DNA from 4 places in the Virgibacillus ihumii genome. Region 4 is predicted to be linked to each of the others. Evidence: riboswitches for the same ligand, from Rfam matches in the RefSeq annotation. Region 4 holds a riboswitch; each other region holds the start of a gene.
What was found. Region 4 has a riboswitch for S-adenosylmethionine ahead of HUX68_RS08560 (OsmC family protein). Riboswitches for the same ligand answer to the same signal wherever they lie in the genome.

Region 1 (6,068 bases), 1.8 Mb from region 4:
TCCAATCTATTAGTCAAGTGTTCTGTCCATTCGCTATTCTCATGGATGACATAAATTTTATTCATGTAAATATCCCTCCCTTATTTTTTTGGCAAAGCAGCGCGCAGTTCTTCCACTTTAGGCATAACCTGCTTGGAGAAACGTTCCAGTTCCTCCAATTGCGGCGAACTTTGTAACAACAAGAGATCCACTCCAGCTTCTTCAAAAGCTAAGATCTGTTCAGCGATTTGCCTAGGCGTACCAACGAGATTCGGACGCAGCCCCCGATTGGATACCGAGTAATCCTGTAACTGAATCTGCTGTTCAAGTTCCGATTTGGATGTGAAGTCCTTGAACCCGACATAGCCACTTGTGTCTTTTACTGTGGTAATTCGTTTTAATTCTTTCTGAGCTTCTTCCTCTGTATCACGGCAAATCACATATGCTGCCATTCCAATACTCCGGAATGGCTCACGTCCGGCATCCTTTCTGCGTGCCTTCATGCCGGAAATCTTTTCTGCAGCCTCTTCAACCGTATGTCCATGAAGGATATAGGCATCACAAAGCGACGTAATAACTTGCTTGCCCTTTTTACTTTCACCACCTGCATATAAAACAGGATTCGGACGTTGCACGGGTTTTGGTGAAAGCTTCGTATCTTCAATATTGTAAAAACTCCCGTCATAGGAGAACGTCTCCTCGGTCCATAACCCTTTTAAAACCTCAATAAATTCGCTTGTCCGATCATACCGTTCATTATGTTCCGTAAAAGCCCCGCCATATTGTTTCGCCTCTTCGGCCCACCAGCCGGAAACGATATTTAAGGTGAAACGTCCATTACTGATGTGATCAATATTCGAGGTCATTTTTGCCGTCACAGCCGGGTTATGAAACAACGGACGGACAGCCGCCATAATTTCAATTTTTTCGGTCACTGCTGCCAAAGCTGCCGCCGTTGACCATGCCTCCAGCGAATCTTTGTCCGTACCTTTAATATCATTCAAGTAAAGTTCAGCAATTAAGGTTGTATCAAATCCCCATTTTTCTGCTGATTGAATTGCTTCTTTTGCATAATCAAATGTTGGCGGCATCTGTTCATCCTCAACATTGCGAAGCCACCCGCCAAAAATCGGCAGCCAAAAACCATACTTCATACATTCCACTCCCCGCCTTAGATGAATTAAACGCAAAAAACTCTTTCCCCGGATAGGAAAAGAGTTTTATACTAAAAATCAGTTTTGTCCTCCCCTATCTTTCAAGACATGCTTGATGGAATTGGCACAGTATTCAAAGGATATACATCCATAGTGAACCTGTTGCCGAGGCTTCAAAGGGCCATTCCCCTCCACCTCTCTGGATAGGCAATTATTTAATTATTGCTTTTTATCATAAAGTAATCATTTATGTCATGTCAATAGAAAAGCCTAGTTAATTGATGGGAATTGTTAATCCTAGAAACCGGACACCGTATTGTCAAGTATCTCAGAGATCCCAGTAATCTGCCCTTCTTTGCTTCGCTTTTTCCTTTTTGATTCGATTTGCCTCCGCGCTTCCGACTTCTTTGGAAAACTCGGAATCCCGCTTACTGGAATCAAACCCATCCTTATTCTTTTGATCAGCATCGTTTTTCTTCGTTCGCTTAGCCATAATGTAACCTCCCTTTTTCTCTTAGTATGAGAATTGAAGGTTAAAATATACCGTTATTCTAAAAGGGATTCGTCACCCAAATGGTTGAAGTTTTATCTCTTTTTCTGAAAAGCTCAATAAGTTTAGCCTCTTATATGGAATTTCATCGCCATAATTGATAGATGATTATGATGAAGATACCTTGTCCTTGAATTGATTGAGCTTTTCGTTTGTTTCTTTAATGAGCTTTGTGAGCTTATTGGTATCCGGATTTTCTTTCTGTGCTTCACCGATGAGCGGATACAGACTCTTTTCAATATTTTCATACGCATCAGGATTTCGTTCTTCTATCTTCTTTTCAATGGGCTCCCAGCTTTCTGAAAGTGTCTTCCCATTACTGTTGATTTTCCCGGTTTCGCCGGGTGATGATTCAATGGTATTCTTCAATTCATGAAGAGAAGTCAATACCTTTTCAATTCCTTTATCCAAAGAAGCTGAATTGTTTTCTTTTTCATTTTCAGAGGCTTGTTCTGACTTCTGCTCATTTTCTTCTTTTGATGACTCACTATCGCCGCCCGATCCACAGGCGGTTACCAACACAACAACGACCAAGGTTACGAACAGCAATAATAAATTTGATTTTTTCATCTGAACACCTCCACTGTTTATTAGTTTGTGCCATTTTAACAACAGATATATGTTAAGTAAAATAAATATTAATAATAATCATAATAAGAATTTGTGATAAAGGAATATAAAAACAACTCTTGTGTCAGATTTTATGTATGAAAACCGCAAAAAGACAATCCGCCTAAAAGGCAAATTGTCTTCCGCAGCAACTGCTTTCCGTTAAACTAATTTTATTGCTTCATTGACAGATGTAGTTCCGCCGACAACCTGAAATTCCTTTCCGACCGTAGTTTCATCCTGCAAGCTGGCAAGAATAACACTTGCTATATCTTCTCTTGGAACCTCGCCACGATCCACTTTTTCCGCCAGTTCCACCTGACCGGTTCCTTTATCATTTGTCAGTACGCCAGGATGAATAATTGTATAATCCAAATCTGTCTTGCGCAGCCAATCATCAGCAAAATTTTTTGCAATAACATACGGCGCAAAGGATGCATTAGCCTCCTGAATTGCTTCACGGGTCGTATCAAACGAACTGATCATTACAAAGCGCTTCACACCTGCATCCTTAGTCGCCTCAATTGTTTTAACAGCACCATCCAAATCGACCATAATGGTTTTATCTTTTCCAGTGTGGCCGCCAGATCCTGCTGTGAACACAACTGCATCGACGCCCTCAGCGGCTTGTGCAATCGGCTCGATATCTCCTTCTAAATCCACAATTGCCGTTTCCGCACCCAGATTTTCAAAGTAAGACGCCTGCTCCTGCTTACGAATCATTGCCTTTGCTTCAAAACCGTCACTTTCCTGTATGATTGACACAAGATGCTTTCCAATTTGACCATTTGCACCTGCTACAAGAATTTTCAAATTATCCATCCTTTCAAAAAAGATTTCACCTATCTATCATATATGAATGGGAAAGAGATTGTCTAAATTCCCGTCTCAACAATTTTTGGTTTACTCGTCATTTGACCCCCGTTTTGTTTTACGATGAATATTGTACAATACTCTGTCCATTTTTAATTTGTGTCTTTCCGAAACGGACTGTTAATGGACAGGATAGATATAAACTCTTCATTCAACTCCTGGGCAGAAATCTCATAACCGTATGGACAGAAAGGCATCACTATAACGCAATTGCTCCAGAAGGTGTGGCAACTAATATTTCATCCTCTATGGAAAATGTTAATCAGTTCGGCATGGAGCGGACCAAACCGGTACAGTCTGTGATGCCTCGTGTCGGACAGCCTAAGAACATCCAAACACCGATGCCATCCTGCAGCCATACTAATGGCCATTGATTGATCATCAAAAGTATGTCTGCCATTTTGTTCGTACAGTTGTCCCTAGTCACTCACACACTGTGCCTCCTTATATAAAATATTTTTTAAAAGCAACAACCGCATTATGGCCGCCAAATCCAAAACCATTGGATAAAGCAATATTAATGCTGCCTTCCAATGCTATATTTGCTACATAATCCAAGTCACATTCCGGGGCCGAATGTTCCAGATTGATGGTTGGCGGGAAAACATTTTCTGCCATACTTTTCAATGTAATAATAGCTTCGACACCACCTGCCGCCCCAAACATATGCCCGACCATTGATTTTGTGGAACTGGCTTTAAGGTGATATGAATACTCACCGAAAACCTCCTTAATCGCTTTCGTCTCAGAAATATCACCCGCCGGCGTACTGGTGCCATGGGTATTAATATAATCAATGTCTTCCGGTTCAACTTCCCCCCGTTCAATAGCCAGTTTCATTGCTTTGGCAGCGCCCTGATAATCCGGTTCGGTAATATGATACGCATCTGTTGTGCTGCCGTAGCCGATAATTTCACCGAGAATAGGCGCACCACGCTCCTTGGCATGTTCATATTCTTCTAAAAATAACACACCTGCACCCTCTGACATAACAAATCCGTCCCGCTTTTGGTCAAACGGACGTGATGCTGCTTCAGGTGTCTCATTCTTAGTTGACATGGCACGCATCTTTGAAAAACCAGCAAAATATAGTGGTGTGATAGTAGCCTCCGCTCCGCCTGCCAAAATCGCATCCGAATAACCATGCGCGATATTTAAATATGCTTCTCCAATGGCGTGGTTACTCGTTGCACAAGCAGATACAGTCGCGAAACTTGGCCCGCGGAACCCGGTTTTGATCGCAACCAGACCAGCAGCCATATTATTAATCATCGTTGGAATTAAGAAGGGTGATACCCGTCTTGTTCCTTTTTCCAGCATCGTTTTATGATTACTTAACAGTGTCTGCAGACCCCCTGTGCCGGAACCAATATAGACGCCGACGCGGTCCTTATCCACTGTTTCCAAATTGAGTTCTGACTGCTGCAATGCTTGCATCGCAGCAGCATACCCATATTGTGTAAACAAATCATATTTTTTAATTTCCTTTGTTTCCAAATACTTTTCCGGATGGAAATCATCAATATAGCCGGCAATTTTTGTGCTGATGTCACTATATTCTTCGGATTCAAGCCGCTTAATCCCGGACTTTCCCTTTTTAACATTATCCCACAGTGTTTCCACATCATTTCCCAATGGCGAAACAACACCTGTTCCAGTTACAACAACTCTTCGCTTCAAACTTAAACTTCCTTTCAAATTGCAGCGTATCTTTCATGCATACATCTTAACATATGGGAAGCTATCATTTCCCGGTCTGAATGGATGGATAATATTCGAAAATATGCAAGCTTGTTTCGGCAATCAAAAAATAATAAAATAAAATAACAAGCAGGATTCTTAAAACGAGCAGCTTGGAGGTAAAATAAGTGGAAAAAGCCGTTTCATTAAACACCCTGAAAACCTTGGCAGAAAAGAAGATGAACAAAAAAATTCTAGTGAAAATAATGTGGAACGATAACGAAAAAATCACATTATTCATCACACCAAACATGAAAATCAACTCGTTTATATATGACGAAAAAGATGGTTATCTGTTTTACAATAATGACGGAAAGCTTGTGGAAAAGGATATCCCATGTATTCTTGCAGAGAAGGATTTCGCAGATGGAAAAGTGATGCTGGAAGGAGCAAAAATTAATAATGAACCCTTGTCAAATGAAGACTTGGCATTTTTAGAGGAATATGACTCGTAGTAATTGATGAAATACATTATTTATACAATTCCAGTGTCCCTCACTTCAGGAATAATAATCAACAAAGGAATCTGCTTTTAACAGATTCCTTAATTCATATTCAGTGCTCCATTCAGCGGGAGTTCGATTTGAAAGTGCGTTCCTTCTGGTGAACTTTCTATAATCTGAACATTCCCCAAATGTTCGATAATCGTCTTTTTTACGAAAGGCAGACCCATGCCCATACCCCGATCACCAAATGAAATAAACGGGTCAAAAACGCTCTGCCAATTCTCCGGATTTATCCCCTTCCCGGTATCCCGCAAATGGATTATAATCATTCCGTTGTCAAGTTCGGTGGAAATCGTAATTTTCCTATTCTCCCTGTCCACCGGCATTGCCTCAATACTATTTTTAATCAAATTGATAAAAACCTGTTCCAGATTGGTTCGGTTCACATAAACAGTTAACTGTTTATAGGGATTCATGAATTCAATTTCCACATCATTTTCTTCACTCATACTTGAAGAAAAATCAACAGCCTGACCGATAATGGATTCCAAGTCTTCTGTTTTCATCTCCTGGTCAGAAGATTTCATGTAAGCTTTATAGTTATTTACCAGATTTCCCAAGTGTTCGGATGATTTCTGAATCATTTCCATTGAACTTTTTTCCTGCTCTGTCATGGTATCACACTTGTTCAGTGACTTTGAAAAACCTTTGATGATT
Region 2 (6,068 bases), 390 kb from region 4:
ACAAGCGCTTCAAAACGTAGATAAAATTAAAGGCCTTGGAATAACAAACGCTTTTATTACACGCGCATAGTGGGGCAAGGAGTGATCTGCCCCTACTATGGCAATTTGGATCCTACCCCACTTTTCCGGAAGCGGTATTGAAAAAGGATCTTCGAGCAAAAGATCCTTTTAGCTGCTTAGTAAACTACCTGTCACTTAATCATAAATGCCCAACGCGATTGAACCAATTTTAAGCATTATCTCCCCCCTCATACTTATGAGCCCTTCATCTATACAACAAACTGGCCCACTGGTAAACAAATTTATTCCTCAACTGCGCCATTATTTAAGAATTCACACATAAGTTCAAGAGGAACAAATACCATAAGAGCGTACAGAATACTAACAACATTTAACTTCAAGAAATATTTCATCTAATAAGCCCCCAATAATTATCTAAATCACCCTATATAAAAGACCGGCGACAACGGTGCAAAGTCCGTGTCGCCGGTCTTACTTATTGCGTAATCGCTTCAATCGCCTTGTCTGGTTTACTTAATTCCTCAACATCAAATTTGTTTTCAATATTGATTTGATGCCACAGCATAAACATGAGCACCGTCCAGATTTTTCTGCTGTAATCACCTTTACCCTGGCAATGTGCATCAAGCAAACTAAGCACATAGTCTTTGTGCAGCAGATGATCTGTCTCGCTTTCCTGAATCAACTGTTTCGCCCATCCATTAAGCTCATTTTTTAACCAATGACGGATTGGAACCGGAAACCCAAGTTTCTTACGGTCAAGCACATGATCAGGGATGATGCCACGTGAAGCCTCCCGTAAAATACTTTTCGTCGTTCCATTGGCAATTTTCATATCAACCGGAATTTTACTTGCCACATCAAACACTTTTTTGTCCAAAAATGGCACGCGCAACTCCAGTGAGTTTGCCATTGTCATACGATCCGCTTTCAACAAAATATCTCCCCGCATCCATGTGTGAATATCCACATATTGCATCTGATTCACCAATGGATAGTCGCTTACCTGATCATAAAGTTTTTCCGTAACCTGCTGATAGGAGACATTTTCATTATACGTCTTTAACAATGCACGTTTTTCGGTATCCTCGAACATTTTTGCATTGCCTATATAACGATTACGGAGCGGAGTTGTTCCGCGTTCCAGAAAGCTTTTGCCGCGTACGCCCTCCGGAATTGCTTCTGCTACCCGGGCAAGCAATGACTTTGCCGGAGTTGGTATTGTATTGAACAATTTCAAAGATTCTGGTTCACGGTAAATATTGTAGCCGCCGAATAATTCATCGGATCCCTCTCCTGAGAGGACAACGGTTACATGTTTACGAGCTTCGCGGGCAAGGAAATATAACGGGACACACGCTGGATCTGCCAGTGGATCATCCATATGCCACATGATTTTAGGCAGTTTCTCCACATACTCCTCCGGTGAAATGATATAGGAAATATTCTCCACATCCAGCTTCTCCGCCGTTTCTTTTGCAACGTCAATTTCTGAAAAGCCTTCCCGTTTAAAACCGACGGAAAACGTCTTGATATTCGGGTTGAATTTTTTAGCCATCGCCACAATAATTGTCGAATCAATTCCACCGGATAAAAATGACCCAACTGGAACATCACTCCGCATATGAACATTAACAGAATCGTACATTACGTCCTGAATCCGCTTGATCCAGTCGTTTTTCTCCATTAACACCGGATTAAACGTTGCATGCCAGTACCGATTGAATTCCAATGCCTGTCCCGGCTTTTTCACAAAATAATGGCCAGGCTCCATTTTTTTAATGCCTGTAGTCAATGTCAGCGGCTCCGGAACAAACTGGAAACTTAAATAATGCTGCAATGCTTCATAATTAACTTCTTCATTTTCCATCATTAACGTAATGCTTTTTTTCTCTGACGCAAAAATAGTTCCTTCTTTTGATTCCTTATAAAATAATGGTTTAATGCCAAACGGATCTCGTGCACCGTAAAGTGTTTGCTGCTCTTTATCCCAAATCAGGATGGAAAACATTCCCCTTAAGTACTGAAATGCATTTTCCTTATGTTTGGAAAATAACGCAGCAATTACTTCAGTATCGGATTCGGTTGCAAATGAAAATCCTTCTTTCACTAAATTCTCCCGCAATTCAACGTAGTTATAAATTTCGCCATTAAAAATAAGCCAGCATTTTTCATCATCATAGCTCAATGGCTGCTGACCGGTTTCAATATCAATAATACTCAGGCGTCTGAACCCGAAAGATACGTAATCATCATGATAGTAGCCCTCATCGTCAGGACCTCTATGTGTAATAATGTTGTTTTGGTTTGTAAATCGGTTAAGCTGATCTTCGTTCAAATCCTCAGGTTTATTTCGCAGTATTCCAATAAAACCGCACATCACTTTTGCCTCGCTTTCATTCATGTTGAACCCTTAAAATTATATCATAAAAGATGCATCTTGACGAAAGCCTTATTTTCATTGAAATGCCTTTGCAATTACATTGTCAAAACTGAAATCCCGATTAATTAATAGGCCGAATGATAAATTTCAGTGTTTCCACCAAAATTCAGGTGGTGACCACAACTAGATCACCCCACAAAAAAGAGGTGCACTTAAACACCCCAGTTATCCCTCTTTTACAATGGCCTGCAATTCTTCGACTTTATCGGTTTTCTCCCATGGAAATAAGATATCTGTTCTGCCGAAGTGGCCATATGCAGCTGTGTTTCGGTAGATTGGACGTTGCAGATCAAGCATCCGAATTATACCTGCTGGCCGTAGATCAAATATTTTTCGTGTTGCGGCTTCCAGCTCAGCTTCATCGACCGTACCGGTGCCAAATGTATTGATGGAAATCGACACTGGCTCAGCCACACCGATTGCATAAGCCAATTGTACTTCACATGTTTTCGCAAGCTTTGCCGCCACAATGTTTTTAGCAACATAACGGGCTGCATATGATGCAGACCGGTCCACCTTGGTGGAATCCTTTCCACTGAATGCACCGCCGCCATGTCTTGCATATCCGCCGTACGTATCCACAATGATCTTACGTCCGGTCAAACCGGCATCACCCTGTGGTCCTCCAATTACGAACCTTCCCGTCGGATTGATAAAAAACTTGGTTGATTCATCAAGCAGATTTGCCGGAACAATCGGTCGAATCACATACTCAATCAGGTCCTTTTCGATTTGTTCAGTTGTTATATCCTGATGGTGCTGTGTTGAAATAACAATTGTATTCACCTTTACCGGGTTATCTTTTTCATCATATTCGACCGTTACCTGTGTTTTTCCGTCAGGGCGTAAATAATCCAAAATTTGCTCTTTACGTACATCTGATAATCGCTTCGATAATTTGTGTGCGAGCGAAATCGGCAATGGCATTAATTCGTCCGTCTGATCACAGGCAAACCCGAACATTAACCCCTGGTCACCCGCACCAATCGAAGCAATTTCTTCATCCGTTTTCCCCTGCCGTGTTTCATACGCCGTATCAACTCCACCGGCAATATCTGCTGACTGTTCATCAATAGCAGTCAGCACGGCACATGTTTCCGCGTCAAATCCGAATTTAGCGCGTGTATACCCAATATCCTTAATCGTTTGACGGACAATTGCAGGAATATCTACATATGTAGTAGTAGAAATCTCCCCCGAAACCAATACTAATCCTGTAGTTACTGTTGTCTCACATGCCACCCGGGCATTCGGATCATTTTTTAAAATTTCATCCAAAATAGCATCTGATATCTGATCGCAGATTTTGTCAGGATGCCCTTCTGTAACAGATTCAGATGTAAATAAACGACGATTTGCAGCCATGTGGCTAAGTCCTCCCTTTAAAAAATAGTACGGAAATCTATCTATTCAGTGTATGTTTATGTTTTAATAAGGTTAGAAAAAATAAAAAAACCTTTCCTGCAATCATGAGGAAAGGTGTCCTGAAGCCTTTCGCTCTTATTGTCCAAGGATAAATCCTTGCGTCAGATTAGCACCTTTTCACAGCATGTGACGGTTGCTGGGCTTCATCGGGTCTGTCCCTCCACCGACTCTGAATAAGAGAGTTTCCGCTCGAAATTCAGCATAACGGAAAAGCGCTGTCATGTCAACAATTTACAAGGGAATGACACACTTGACATGAAAAGTTCATATAAATATTCGTATAATTAGTATGGACTAATTTTATGAATGTGTTATACTAAATAAACAGATTTACAACTTGATTATTAAAATGTACTTTAATTAAAATCCATCATAAAGGAAGGTATCACAAATGAATGCGGTGGAACAATCAAAATTAATCAAAGATTTACTTTCACATGATAATCTGCAAAATAACCTTTCCGTACCACAGCTTGTCGAGAAAATTCTGGCACGTGAAGAGGGAACGCTGTCTGCATCAGGTGCAATTCGTGCGACTACCGGTAAATATACCGGGCGATCCCCAAAAGATAAGTTCATCGTTCGGGATGAGACCACTAAGGACGTCATTGACTGGGGAATCGTCAACCAGGAGATTGATGAGGCATCTTTTGATAACCTTTACAAAAAGGTGGTTGCCCATTTAAAGGAACGAAATGAATTATATCATTTTCAGGGCTATGCCGGAGCCGATACAAATTACCGGCTGCCAATTGAAGTTTTCAATGAATATGCCTGGCACAATCTGTTTTCCAGACAACTGTTTATCGAACCGACGGAGGAAGAATTGGGAACCCATCATTCCGAATTCACTATCATATCTGCCCCTACATACAAGGCAGACCCGAAAGTCGATGGAACGAATTCCGAAACGTTTATTCTTGTCTCATTCAAACAACGCATCGTTCTGATTGGTGGTACTGAATATGCCGGAGAAATCAAGAAATCCATTTTTTCCGTGATGAATTTCCTGCTCCCACAGCGTGACATTTTATCGATGCATTGTTCTGCCAACGTTGGTCAGGAAGGGGATGTTGCATTATTTTTCGGACTTTCCGGAACCGGTAAAACTACGCTCTCCGCAGATCCGTACCGCCGATTAATCGGGGATGACGAACACGGCTGGAGCACGAACGGTGTATTCAATATTGAAGGTGGCTGTTATGCAAAATGCATCAACCTTTCACAGGAAAAAGAACCGCAGATTTATGACGCAATCCGGTTTGGATCGGTACTGGAAAATGTCATTCTTGATGAAGAGTCGCGTCAACCGGACTATGATGACACATCGCTGACAGAAAATACCCGGGCCGCCTATACCCTGAAAAATATTGATAATATTGTTTCGCCAAGTGTAGCTGGCCATCCAAACACCATAATTTTCCTGACAGCTGATGCATCCGGTACTTTACCGCCCATCAGCAGATTAACCAAAGAACAGGCTATGTATCACTTTTTAAGCGGCTACACCAGTAAGCTTGCCGGTACAGAACGCGGCGTAACCGAGCCACAGGCAACGTTTTCAGCATGCTTCGGGTCACCGTTCCTGCCGCTCGAACCGGCGACATACGCTGAGATGCTTGGCGAGAAAATTGATTTGTATAATACAAGTGTATTTCTGGTTAACACCGGCTGGACTGGTGGATCATATGGAGTTGGTAAGCGGATGAAATTATCCTATACACGCGCGATGGTTCATTCAGCGCTTGAAGGCGAATTGAACTCTGCCGAAACAACCAGCGATGAAATTTTCGGACTGGAAATCCCTATGCACGTACCCGGTGTTCCGGATGAAGTACTGATTCCAAAACAAACCTGGGACGATAAAGAAGCTTATGACAAAGAAGCACAATCACTAGCCATGAAGTTTCATGACAACTTTAATCAGTTCACACATGCAAGTGATGAAATCAAAAAAGCTGGTCCATTATACCGGGGTTAATAATGATTGTTTCCTCATCCCACAAGGATTTTTAATAAATGAAGGAAAAGTTTCATCAGCGCAGTGCTGATAACGGTCTCTTTTTACAGAGGCCGTTTTTTATATAGGCAATCACACATTTATGCCGTGAAGCATAGGTTATGATGAGACAACGCATGAAGATTCGAAAATGCAATCACGACAGAAATCGGTGAAATT
Region 3 (6,068 bases), 1.7 Mb from region 4:
GTATAATGATCCTGAGCTGACTACGTTTGTTGCAGATGCATTGAAAGAGGTTAAGGATAACGACATTAAAAAAGTTAAAGAATTTCCTAAAATGGCACCATCTGATGACTTTGCATATTATCTGGAAAAAATCCCTGGTTCTTATTTCTTTATTGGCTGTACTCCAAAAGGAGTTGATGAACCTTATTTCAACCATCATCCAAAATTTGATATTGATGAGGATGCTATTCTGGTTGCTGCCAAATCAGTGGGACAAGTTGTTGTGAGTTACTTAGATAGAGAGTGATCCGTAAAACAGCTCAATCTGGATGGATAGTTCTGAAGGGAAATGTCGGATGGATTCCATGCATTAACTTCTTTCTTACCCGTAGGATTTTGGAAGTGGAAGATAGGACAATTGTATGTTAAATGAAAGCCCATGCCTAAACATCAGGAATGGGCTTTTTCATGTTTTTAGTGCAATTAGGATTTGTGAAATCGTGCAATAACTTAAAGAAAAGCATAGGAAATGGGAGCATTTCATTAATGTTCGCGTTTACATCAAATTTTGTGTATAAAGCGTTGTATGATATGATTCACCTTGTTAAAAACGGATACGGATGAAACTTGTCTTGTTGAAATGTGTCAGGCAATGCACATGGGAAGGACAAAATAATAACAGTAAAGAGGTGCTTACGTGAATTTACAGGAAATAAAACAGGAATGGTTTGGTAATGTTCGGGGAGATGTTCTGGCTGGTATGGTCGTAGCGATGGCTCTTATACCGGAAGCAATTGCCTTTTCCATAATTGCCGGGGTGGATCCGATGATTGGTCTATATGCGGCTTTTTGTATTGCTGTTGTCATTTCGTTTGTCGGAGGACGCCCCGGAATGATATCGGCAGCGACTGGTGCAATGGCCTTGCTAATGGTCGATCTGGTTGCAGATTATGGATTGCAGTATTTATTGGCGGCAACTATTTTGACAGGTATTATTCAAATTTTATTTGGTATTTTTAAACTGGCAAAAGCGATGAAGTTTGTTCCGCGTTCGGTTATGGTCGGATTTGTGAATGCATTGGCGATTATGATTTTCATGGCACAGCTTCAACATTTTGTGGGCGAAACATGGGTTATGTATGCGCTCGTTGGATTAACACTAGCTATTATTTATCTTTTTCCGCGTATAACAAAAGCTGTTCCATCAACGTTGGTAGCAATCATAGTGGTAACTTTAATTGTAATATATGGTAATCTTAATGTAGGAACGGTAGGAGATATGGGCGAACTGTCACAGCAGCTGCCGGTGTTTCTGATCCCATCCATTCCGTTTTCATTTGAGACACTTATGGTTATTTTTCCATATTCCTTATCAATGGCAATTGTCGGGTTGCTGGAATCATTATTAACCTCTAATATAGTAGATGATATGACGGATACGGAAAGCAATAATAACAAAGAAAGCCGCGGACAGGGAATTGCCAATATTGTAGCGGGATTTTTCGGCGGAATGGCCGGATGTGCTATGATCGGACAATCCGTTATTAATGTCAAATCGGGTGGTGCCGGCCGGTTATCCGCTTTTGTTGCTGGGACTTTCCTGATGTTTCTCATTATTGTTCTGGGTGGTTTGGTTGTGCAAATTCCAATGGCGGCGCTTGTTGGTGTCATGTTTATGGTTTCAATAAGTACGTTTGATTGGTCATCGGTGAAAAATTTGAACAAACTGCCTAAAACGGATGCAGCCGTAATGGTCACAACGGTGGCCCTCGTTCTGGTAACGCATAATTTATCGATTGGTGTTTTGGCAGGGGTGCTGTTAAGCGCAATATTCTTTGCTGCAAAAATTTCCAAGATAAAAGTGACGGAAGAGCTTATTTTGCGGGAGCAGAAAAAAATCTATCGTGTGGAAGGACAGTTGTTCTTTGCTTCGGTCAGCGATTTTCCGGCAAAGTTTAACTTTATGGACTCTGTTGAAGCGGTGGAAATTGATCTGACACACGCACATCTCTGGGATGATTCGGCAATTGGTGCGCTGGATAAAATTGAAATGAAGTTTGCGGAAAATGATATACACGTAACGTATACCGGACTGAATGATGAAAGCCGCAATTTAAAAAAACGTATCGGCGGACTTTCAAAAGCGTCCGGTCATTAATATGGAAATGTCATAGAGTGCGAAATTTCTAAGGGGTGAACCTTTGTTTAAACGGATACTATTGGCTACGGATGGTTCAAAACATTCAGTTCGTTCGGCAGATTATGCCATTCAGCTTGCAGAAAAATTTAAAGGAACAATTGATGTTGTTTATGTGGTTGATGGGCAAAAATCAAAATCAGATGTTCTCCACCATGACAGTAAGTATGAAATTATGCAGCGAAGAAAAGAAAAGATTCAGCACGTATTGAATCAGATTGAGGGAAACAATATTGACTACAACGTGCAAATACTTCACGGGGAACCCGGCCCGGTAATCGTTGAATTTGCAAATTCGCATGATTTTGATTGCATTGTAATCGGGAGCAGAGGGTTGAATAATCTGCAAACGATGATTTTAGGCAGTGTAAGCCACAAAGTTGCTAAACGGGCTGATTGTCCGGTTCTTATTGTGAAATGAAAAAGTGAAACCATGTCTTTACGTGAATTGAACAAGCCCGTGCCTGAACATCAGGTACGGGCTTTAACGTTTATACAGCATTCAACGATTTTTTCACTGGGAAATATGATGGACAACTTTTGCCTGAAAATCCATTTTGTTAATTCGGTTAATAATATTGGAAATGCTTGTTACGGTATTATCAAATGTCACACTGCCATTGAGCCCTCCTCGTGCATACGCACTGCGGGGTCTCATCTAGGCCTCTCCTCCCGCAGGAGTCTACGTATATTTCCTCCGCTAATTTCTAGAATTGTTCGTTTTTTGAATTACACTTTTTGATTTGTCCCAGCCTTTTTGGCACTTAATTCCAAATTTCACGGGCCACATCCACAACAAATTTCAGTTTTGCCCACTGCTGTTCCTCCGTAAGTTTGTTACCGTGATGGGTTGAAGCGAATCCGCATTGTGGGCTCAGACACAACTGGTTGTGTGGAACATATTCAGCCGCACCTTTTATACGCGAGATGACTTCATCTTTATTTTCCAGTTCACCCGATTTGGATGTGATAACGCCAAGTACAACGCGCGGACCACCCTCAGGAACGTATTTCAACGGATTAAAGCTGCCGGAACGATCATCATCATACTCGAGGAAAAATCCATCAACATTGCCTTTTGCAAATAATTTCGGGGCAATCCGGTCATAGCTGCCTTCAAATGCCCATGTGGAGCGGTAATTTCCCCGGCATAAGTGTACTGTTACAGTCAGGTCATCCGGTTTTTCGGCGAGGCTTTCATTGAGAACACGCACTGCCAGGTCAATCAGATAATCCCGGTCGACCATATCATCATTCCATGGAACACTGTCAGCAGCAAGCCCGGCAATATAGACATCATCCAGCTGCAAATAGCGGAGTCCTTTGTCATAAAAAGCCTGAAGCGCATCTTGATACGTCTGGATAATGTCTTCTGCATATTTTTCAACATCCGGATAAATGTCTGCATTTCGAATACCATCGTTAAAAAACATATTTGGGCTTGGGATCGCAAACTTTACAGCGGCACGTTCATCAACAATATCAAGTAGGTCGTTGACATCCCGTAAAAATGGATGACTTCGGTTAAATGAGATTTTCCCCGAATTCCGAACGTTGTATTTTTCCGTTTCCTGATCATTGAATGCATAACCCTGTTCAGGTACATATCCTTCAAATCCGTTTAAATGTTCCATAAAGTCGAGGTGGAACCAGGTTCGGCGGAATTCCCCATCACTGACAGCTTCCAGGCCGGTTTCAATTTGTTTGTCAACTGCCCGTTTGATTTCCTCATTTTCCACATCACGCAATTGTTCTGCAGAAATAGTGCCTTCTTTAAAATCCTTTCTTGCCGCATGCAGCCGCTCAGGTCGGAGCAAACTCCCAACCTGGTCTGCGCGAAAAGGTGCTTTTGTACCGATTTTGGTTGTCATCCATGTTCCTCCTTTAAGGTAACTGAATCCGAAAACATAAAAAGGCCTCTTCCAATAAGAAGAGACCTGACTGTTTTATACGTCACTCTTCTTATCTTCAAGCATTGCGCTTCTGGAATTAGCACAGTTTTATAACCGATGCTGAGGCTTCAAAGGGCCAGTCCCTCCACCTCTCTGGATAAGAATATTTCGTTATTCAGTTTAGTTTAAATAATACGATACACCTGAAGTTTTGGAATGTCAATACAAAAATTTGCAGCTCATCATCATAGACGGTTTCTTGACTTTTGAATGGTTCAATTATAAAATATGAACATATACTGATATACGCATATATTAATATTGACAACCTTCAGCCAAACATTCGAATGGTTTAGACGAGTGGGGGAATTATAAATGGCAGATCAAAATGAAGAACAGCAGATCGAACAAAAAGATTTGGATGAGGAAACATTGTTTGTTGTTTCGCAGACATTTAAAGCTTTAGGGGATCCAACCAGAATCCGGATCCTGCACTTATTATTTCATAATGAATATTCGGTGAATGGTATTGCGGAAGCGCTGCACCTGAGGCAATCTACAGTCTCACATCAGCTTCGATTCCTAAAGAACTTGCGTCTCGTGAAGTATCGCCGGGAAGGCACAACATTGTATTATTCCCATGACGATGAGCATGTTATTAACATTTTGAAGCAAACCATTGACCATGCACTGCACAGCTGATGCCAACTTTAATATGTTACATAATAGCAGGGAGGTATTCCTATGGGACACGATCATGGTCACGACCATACACATGGTGCAAATAAAAAGGCATTGATGATCAGCTTTATTATTATAACCGCATATATGATCATAGAGGCGGTTGGCGGGTTTATCACGAACAGTCTTGCTTTACTGTCAGATGCGGGTCACATGCTTAGTGACTCTGTTTCCCTTGGTGTTGGATTGATTGCTTTTGCCATGGGTGAGAAAGTAGCTAACTACAGTAAAACATATGGGTATAAACGCTTTGAAATTTTGGCAGCCTTTTTTAATGGTGTGACACTTATGGCCATTGCACTGTATATCTTCTATGAGGCATTTCAGCGGTTTACCAGCCCGCATGAAGTGGCGTCGGTCGGCATGCTTATCATCGCCATCATTGGTCTTATTGTAAACATCGTGGTAGCATGGATTTTAATGCGTGGTGACACCGATGAAAATTTAAATTTGCGTGCGGCATTCCTGCATGTACTCGGCGATTTACTCGGATCGGTTGGAGCAATTGTTGCTGCACTTCTCATCATGTTTTTCAATTGGGGCTGGGCAGACCCGCTCGCAAGTATCATTGTGGCAGCTTTGGTACTGATAAGCGGTTGGAAAGTTACAAAAGACGCCGTCCATGTACTCATGGAAGGTACACCGAAAAATGTTGAATTGGATGAGGTTATTAATACGATTGAAAATGTTCAGGGTGTGCACGGCATTCATGATTTGCACGTTTGGAGTATTACGAGCGGGCAAAACGCATTATCCTGTCATGCGGTAGTTGATGGCAGTCTCAATATTAAAGAAAGTCAAAATCTGCTCCGATATATTGAGGAACAATTGGAGCAAAAAGGGATCGGCCATGTAACCATTCAGTTAGAAAATAAAGAACATCCACATGATGAATCGTTGATGTGCAGTTATGATCAGGGCAATCCGGCGCATGAACACTGATTAAGGAGTAGCGGGGGGAGAAACAAATGAAAATTATCGGATTATCCGGCTCAACTGTCGGATCAAAAACAAGAACAGCAATGGAATACACGATGAATATTGTAACGAAGAAATTTCCTGATGCACAGACTGCACTGATTGATCTGGCGGAATATGATATTCAGTTCAGTGACGGACGTAATTTTATGGAATACGAAGGCGATACCAAATATGTGGCGCAAACGTTGATGGAAGCGGATGCGATTATAATCGGGACACCAATATTTCAGGCATCCATTCCCGGTACATTGAAAAATATTTTTGATTTACTTCCTGTT
Region 4 (6,068 bases):
TTGGCGGATTTCTAGGAACAATCGTCGGGATGCTCCCCGGGCTGGGTCCAGCTACTGCAATCGCTGTCTTAATCCCGCTTACATTCGGGATGGATCCAACCAGTGCCATTATTTTGATGGCAACCATTTATTATGGGGCGATGTATGGAGGCTCCTTAAGCTCCATTCTTCTTAATACGCCAGGGGATGGATCAGCCATTGCGGCAACGTTCGACGGAAATGTCATGGCTAAAAACGGGAAGGCAGGACAGGCGATTGCTATCTGTGCAATCGGATCTTTGATTGCAGGTATTATTGCAGTAATAGGATTTATGCTTTTAGCAGAACCGCTGGCCAATTTTGCATTGAAATTCGGACCCGCGGAGTACTTCCTCTTATACCTGATGACACTTTCCATGGTTGTGTCATTGTCGATGGGTAATATGACAAAGGGGTTTATCTCGATGGGACTTGGATTAATGCTTAGTACCATCGGAGTTGATTTACAGACCGGAGTGTACCGGTTTACGTTTGATATTCCGCAGCTAAGCGGAGGGATAGATTTTCTGGTTATCATCATCGGTGTTTATGCAGTTGGGGAAGTTCTGTATAATATGATTGGAATCTATAAACCAAAGGATAAAAAGAATAAGTATGATAAGATTTGGATTTCAAAAGAGGAATGGAAGCGGTCAAGAGGGCCGATTTTCCGCAGTGCGCCGCTTGGTTTTCTGGTTGGGATACTGCCGGGATCAGGTGGAACGCTGGCATCGATGCTTGGTTATTCAACCGAAAAACAGCTTTCCAAAAATCCTGAAAAATTTGGAAAAGGGGCAATTGAAGGTGTTGCGGCACCGGAAGCGGCAAACAACTCGGCATCTATTGGGGCTATGGTTCCGCTTTTGACCATGGGGATTCCCGGGTCCGGTACAACAGCTGTGATGCTTGGTGTCATCATTATGCTCGGTGTTCAGCCAGGTCCGCTATTGTTTCAAAACGATCCTGAGCTGGTCTGGGGTTTGATTGATAGTATGTTTTTGGGAAATATCTTTTTATTTATCATCAATATTATGATGGTCGGTATGTTTGTGAAGATATTGGATATTCCGCCAAAAGTATTGTATCCCGTTATTTTGGTACTGGCTTTCATTGGTACGTATACGTTAAGTTACAATATTATTGACTTTTATATCTTACTGATTTTCGGTGTAATTGGATTGTTTATGAAAATACTTGATTTTCCAATGGCACCACTGATTTTAGCATTAATTGTCGGGGCCGGCATGGAGCAGAATTTTCGGAAAAGCCTAGTCGCATCTGACGGAGGCATCGGGATATTCTTCGGATCGCCTATCGCCATAACACTGGTCATCTTAACAGTGTTATCACTGGCATATCCATTAATTATGAATCTAATTAAAAAGAAGAAACAGGCACAATCTTAATCAAGGCGGAGATCGTTTATGTCCAAATCAAATATTCTTGTTATTCTGGCAGTGGCAATTTATGTCATCGTTGTTTCTCCGCTGCTGTTCGAGTGGAATGTTATCGTGCAGACATTTGGAGTGCTGGTTATCGCGCAAATACTGTGGATTGGGGGAGCACTCCCTTCCCCGGTTACAGCACTTATCTTAATGCTGATGATATCACTCCACTTTTTTTCATTTGAGGAAACGCTTTCGTTCCTGGGATCTGATGTTGTCTGGCTACTGTTCTCAACCTTTCTGATTGCCGGCGCTTTTCTGGAATCCGGGCTTGCCTATCGGATGTCATTGTATGTGCTGCGGTTTTCGAGGGGGAGCGGGAGGCTGCTCCTGTTATTATTGATGTTTCTGATTCTGATGCTGTCTGTCCTTGTCCCAACAAATATCGGAAGAGGCAATCTGATTGTATCTGTTATTGATAAAATCTCAGGCAGCTTGAAGGAATTTGGCAAAGCAGATAATATTGCAAAAACGCTGTTTATTGGCGGCTGTTTTGTTGTCACCCTTAGTGGTGCAGCTGTTATTACTGGTGCAAATTCCACGTTGTACGCATTCAGTATGTTTAATCGGAATGGCAGTATAGAATTGAATTATCTTACGTGGATGCTGCTGTTTATACCGCCAATCATGCTATTCATCGTTATTTTATGGATTACGCTTCTTAAATTGTATCCACCGGAGAAGATCCGGAAAAATGATGTGATTCGTTTCATTCATATGGAGATTGTCAGGCTGGGTAAAATGCAAGCCTCCGAGATTAAAATGATCATTATAATCAGTGTGACAGTTGTGTTGTGGATTATCCAGCCGGTGCACGGTTATTCGATTTCAATGGTCGGGATGTTCGGCGCCGTTCTAACATTGCTCCCGGTGATTGGTATCTGGGATTGGAGTAAAGCGCAGAAGGAAATTGACTGGGGCATGTTTCTGTTTTTCGGATCGACACTTATTCTTTCTCATCTATTGATAGAAACAGGTTCATTAAACATTATTGCAAACGGATTTGTCGAGATTATTCCATCCAACGCGACCATTGTTATTTTAGGGCTGGTTATTGTTGGTACAATGCTGTTGCGTACGCTTTTTGTAAGTGTGCTCGGTTTCATGACAATAATGATTCCGCTTGGTCTTGAAATCGGCAAACAGTTGGGCACCATCTCACCGGTACTGATTGCCATGGTTGTTTTTCTTGCCGGCGTACCTGGATTTTTCCTGGTTACACAGTCACCGGTTAATATGATTTACTATACATATGGTGCGTTTAACAAAAAGGATATCCTGCGGGTTGGTGGAGTTGCAGGTGTTTTATGGATTGCTATTGTTCTGATTTCGGCTGAGTTTTATTGGCAATTAATTATGTAAGAGCAATGTTCTCAAACTATATGGCACTTTTTTCGGCCGTATGGAAACCCATACGGCCGTCTCTGTTCCCGTTATTCCCATTTTGTTTGATCGTTTGGCTCTTCGTTAAATCTTGATTTATCATCAGCTTTTTCAACCGTATTGTGTTCCTCTTCAAGCCGTTCCAAGGTGCGGTTTCTCGAATCTTCCATTTCGCCGTTTGGTTTTAACAGCTTGCTGGTGTGACTGTCAGAGCTAGCCACGGCCTGGTTACTGTGTTTTTGGTGCGTTTCTTCGGCCTCAACGGTACGTTTTGTATAGGGTACTGCTTTTAGACGTTCAAATGGAATTTCCTTTCCTGTGTCTAAACATATTCCGTATGTTCCTTCATCGATTCGTTGAAGTGCTTCATTCACCTCAGTCAGGCGTTCTTCCTGTAAATTATTTTCAGCCATCTGCTGTTGACGATCAACAAACTCGCTTGCGGAATCAGCGAGGTGGTTATCAGCTACATTCAACTCATCTGGATCATTGTCGATTGACCGTTCTGCAGTTTCCTGTGCTTCAAGGTTTCTTTTCATATTTAAAAGATCTGCTTTCAACTCATTTAACTGCTTATCAGTCAGTGTCACAGAATCAACTCCTTCAGTTTGCTTTTCCTTAAATTGAAGGAGTTTAAACTTGAGTGATTTATCTTTAAAAGTGGTGCCGGGTCCAATTAAAAAAGTTTATTTAAGTAGCACTTATATAATCTATGTTTTTTAACGTGGTCCCCTGTAATGTATCTTTTACCGGACAAACCTTTTCCACGTGTTCAATTAATGCCTTTACATTTTCATTCGGGGAAGGGGAATCAATGCTAATTTGATAGCGTATTTCCTGATAGCCGGGCCGCACGTTGGGATTTTTCCCTTGAAAACCATCAGGATCCAAGTCACCCTCAATGTGTACATTAACGTCCTTTACATCAACGGAGAATTGCTCCGCAAATGTTGTGACGAGTACATTAATGCACCCTCCAAGTGCTCCAAGCAAATATTCCACCGGGTTCGGTGCTGCGTCATTTCCTCCCAATGCAACTGGTTCATCAATATCAAATTTCTTTCCCTGTACATCTGCAGTAGAAAGTACCCCGCTACCGCTCCATGCTACTTCTGATTTAAACGTTACGTTAGCCATTAAAAATTCCTCCTTGGATTTTGTTTTGGGTAAACTAATCGTTATACCCGGGTTTAATTAAATACTCCTGCGACCGTAACTTCTCAATATTTGAAATTAAAAAAACACCTCCTTCTATAAGAATAAGAAGAGGTGCGAAAGTTTATATGGATTCCTCTTCTTATCTTTAAGACAAATCTGTCTTTTGGATTTGGCACAGTATCCCGATGGATCCGCTGCCGAGGCTTCGAAGGGCCAATTCCCTCCACCTCTCTTGATAAGAATTTCATGAATCTTTATGAAATTGTTATATATATTACGTTACTTTTTCCGGGAAGTCAAGAGTGGATTTTGAAAATGATTACTTCGGTTTTTGTCGAATCTTGTAAAATAGGCGGTTCTTTTTGCTTAAATTTTTCCAAAATGGGTCAAAGTACGTTATTGCTCTGCTTTTAAATTGCTTCTGATTAACTATGGGAATTTTTTGATATATTTGATATTTTTAAGACAGGCATGGCAGAAACTGACAAGAAGGTGCTCAATTTCCGAGTTTATATGGCTAGATGATTCAATATGATACACATTTTACAGCATGATTTAACATGGTGATAACTAGAGACTTTTGTTCCAATCACCATATTTTTTTGGCTTCATAAAGAATAATATTACGTGGACAGTTTCTAATGGTTGATAGTGAAGTAAAAAATTTTGAGGGAGGAGAAAGATGAAGAGAATAAGTTACTGGAAAAGCGTGTTGTTTACCTCTTTCGCTCTACTGTTATGTGCATTTCTTGTCAATGGTATGAATCAGGTTTCAGCGGCGGAGAAAGGGGATTTGAAAATTAATCCAAAGCCGCAGGAAGTTAAGGTAATTGGTGAAGGTTTTCCATTAACGCCTGTTGTCGGAATTGTAGTTGGTGATGACACCGACAGCCATGCAGTCAATGAAGTCGTTGATACACTGCAGGCGGCGGATGTGAAGCGGATTGTCCGTATGCAACCTGGTGATGAAGTAGATACTCCGGTGACTATTTGGATTGGTGGCCCCGGAGAAAATCCGTCATCTGCATCTGTATTAAATCAGCTTGGTGTCGAAGGACCTGAATCATTGAAAGAAGAGGGCTATGTACTTGCTTCAAAAAATGTGGATAACAAGACAATCGTTCTTGCAGGTAAAGACAAAACGGGTACTTATTACGCAGCAAAGACGTTTAAGCAAATCATCAAGGATCGAAAAGGCAGGGACTGGATTCCAGAAGTGGAAATTCGCGATTGGCCGAAAATGCCGATTCGCGGGTCTATCGAAGGATTTTATGGACCACCATGGACACATGAAGACAGACTAAGCCAAATTGAATTTTATGGTGAGAATAAGCTCAATACGTACATTTATGCACCAAAAGATGATCCGTATCATCGGGAAAAATGGCGCGAACCATACCCTAAGGACGAATTAAAAAAATTGGAGGAGTTGATTAATAAAGCCAGAAATAATCATGTTCAGTTCACTTTCTCACTTTCACCGGGGAATACGGTTTGCTATTCAGGGGACGAGGATTTCAATTCGTTAAAGAACAAGATGCAGGCGATGTGGGATCTTGGTGTTCGTTCCTACGCAATCTTTCTGGATGACATAAGTAAAAGCTTGCATTGCGAGCAGGATATAAACAAATTTGGGGATGATCCCACCCCGGTTGCTGCAGCACATGCGTATCTTTTAAATCGGTTCAGTGAAGAATTTTTACAGCAACACGATGGTGCGGAGCGACTGATTACTGTTCCGACAGATTACGCTGGTAATGGTACTACCGCTTATCGCGAAAGGTTTGCAGAGTTGCTGAATGACGACATTATCGTAATGTGGACAGGCCCTAAAGTAGTTTCTGAGAAAATAACATCGGAAGGCACAGAAACGGTTTCGAACATTTTTAAGCATGATTTACTATTATGGGATAACTATCCAGTGAATGATTATAATCGTAATCGTTTATTCCTGGGTCCGCTGGTAAATAGGGATCCCGATCTGACTGAGCATGGCATGATTGGATTAACCGCCAACCCGATGAATGAGGCAGAGGCATCAAAAATTCCGTTGTTCACGATTGC

Region 1: another riboswitch for S-adenosylmethionine. It lies ahead of HUX68_RS17545 (LLM class flavin-dependent oxidoreductase); the one in region 4 lies ahead of HUX68_RS08560 (OsmC family protein).
Region 2: another riboswitch for S-adenosylmethionine. It lies ahead of metK (methionine adenosyltransferase); the one in region 4 lies ahead of HUX68_RS08560 (OsmC family protein).
Region 3: another riboswitch for S-adenosylmethionine. It lies ahead of HUX68_RS00410 (5-methyltetrahydropteroyltriglutamate--homocysteine S-methyltransferase); the one in region 4 lies ahead of HUX68_RS08560 (OsmC family protein).

What each region holds. Positions count from the first base shown of each region.
Region 1 is NZ_CACVAN010000001.1:3,549,862-3,555,929, reverse strand. Features, by position in the region: gene HUX68_RS17550 (ATP-grasp domain-containing protein) at 1-65, opposite strand, end outside; gene HUX68_RS17545 (LLM class flavin-dependent oxidoreductase) at 81-1,133, opposite strand; SAM riboswitch class I at 1,225-1,343, opposite strand; gene HUX68_RS17540 (hypothetical protein) at 1,462-1,626, opposite strand; gene HUX68_RS17535 (hypothetical protein) at 1,792-2,253, opposite strand; gene HUX68_RS17530 (SDR family oxidoreductase) at 2,455-3,114, opposite strand; gene HUX68_RS19630 (hypothetical protein) at 3,428-3,592, opposite strand; gene fabF (beta-ketoacyl-ACP synthase II) at 3,610-4,845, opposite strand; gene HUX68_RS17515 (hypothetical protein) at 5,034-5,360, shown strand; gene HUX68_RS17510 (sensor histidine kinase) at 5,450-6,068, opposite strand, start outside.
Region 2 is NZ_CACVAN010000001.1:1,336,104-1,342,171, forward strand. Features, by position in the region: gene HUX68_RS06690 (SPOR domain-containing protein) at 1-70, shown strand, start outside; gene asnB (asparagine synthase (glutamine-hydrolyzing)) at 497-2,401, opposite strand; gene metK (methionine adenosyltransferase) at 2,630-3,829, opposite strand; SAM riboswitch class I at 3,962-4,069, opposite strand; gene pckA (phosphoenolpyruvate carboxykinase (ATP)) at 4,281-5,870, shown strand.
Region 3 is NZ_CACVAN010000001.1:66,971-73,038, forward strand. Features, by position in the region: gene HUX68_RS00390 (amidohydrolase) at 1-286, shown strand, start outside; gene HUX68_RS00395 (SulP family inorganic anion transporter) at 677-2,137, shown strand; gene HUX68_RS00400 (universal stress protein) at 2,181-2,597, shown strand; gene HUX68_RS00405 (hypothetical protein) at 2,691-2,834, opposite strand; gene HUX68_RS00410 (5-methyltetrahydropteroyltriglutamate--homocysteine S-methyltransferase) at 2,941-4,047, opposite strand; SAM riboswitch class I at 4,136-4,232, opposite strand; gene HUX68_RS00415 (ArsR/SmtB family transcription factor) at 4,444-4,770, shown strand; gene HUX68_RS00420 (cation diffusion facilitator family transporter) at 4,813-5,751, shown strand; gene HUX68_RS00425 (NADPH-dependent FMN reductase) at 5,778-6,068, shown strand, end outside.
Region 4 is NZ_CACVAN010000001.1:1,723,261-1,729,328, reverse strand. Features, by position in the region: gene HUX68_RS08575 (tripartite tricarboxylate transporter permease) at 1-1,424, shown strand, start outside; gene HUX68_RS08570 (SLC13 family permease) at 1,443-2,825, shown strand; gene HUX68_RS08565 (TraR/DksA family transcriptional regulator) at 2,897-3,436, opposite strand; gene HUX68_RS08560 (OsmC family protein) at 3,537-3,983, opposite strand; SAM riboswitch class I at 4,141-4,246, opposite strand; gene HUX68_RS08555 (glycoside hydrolase family 84 protein) at 4,687-6,068, shown strand, end outside.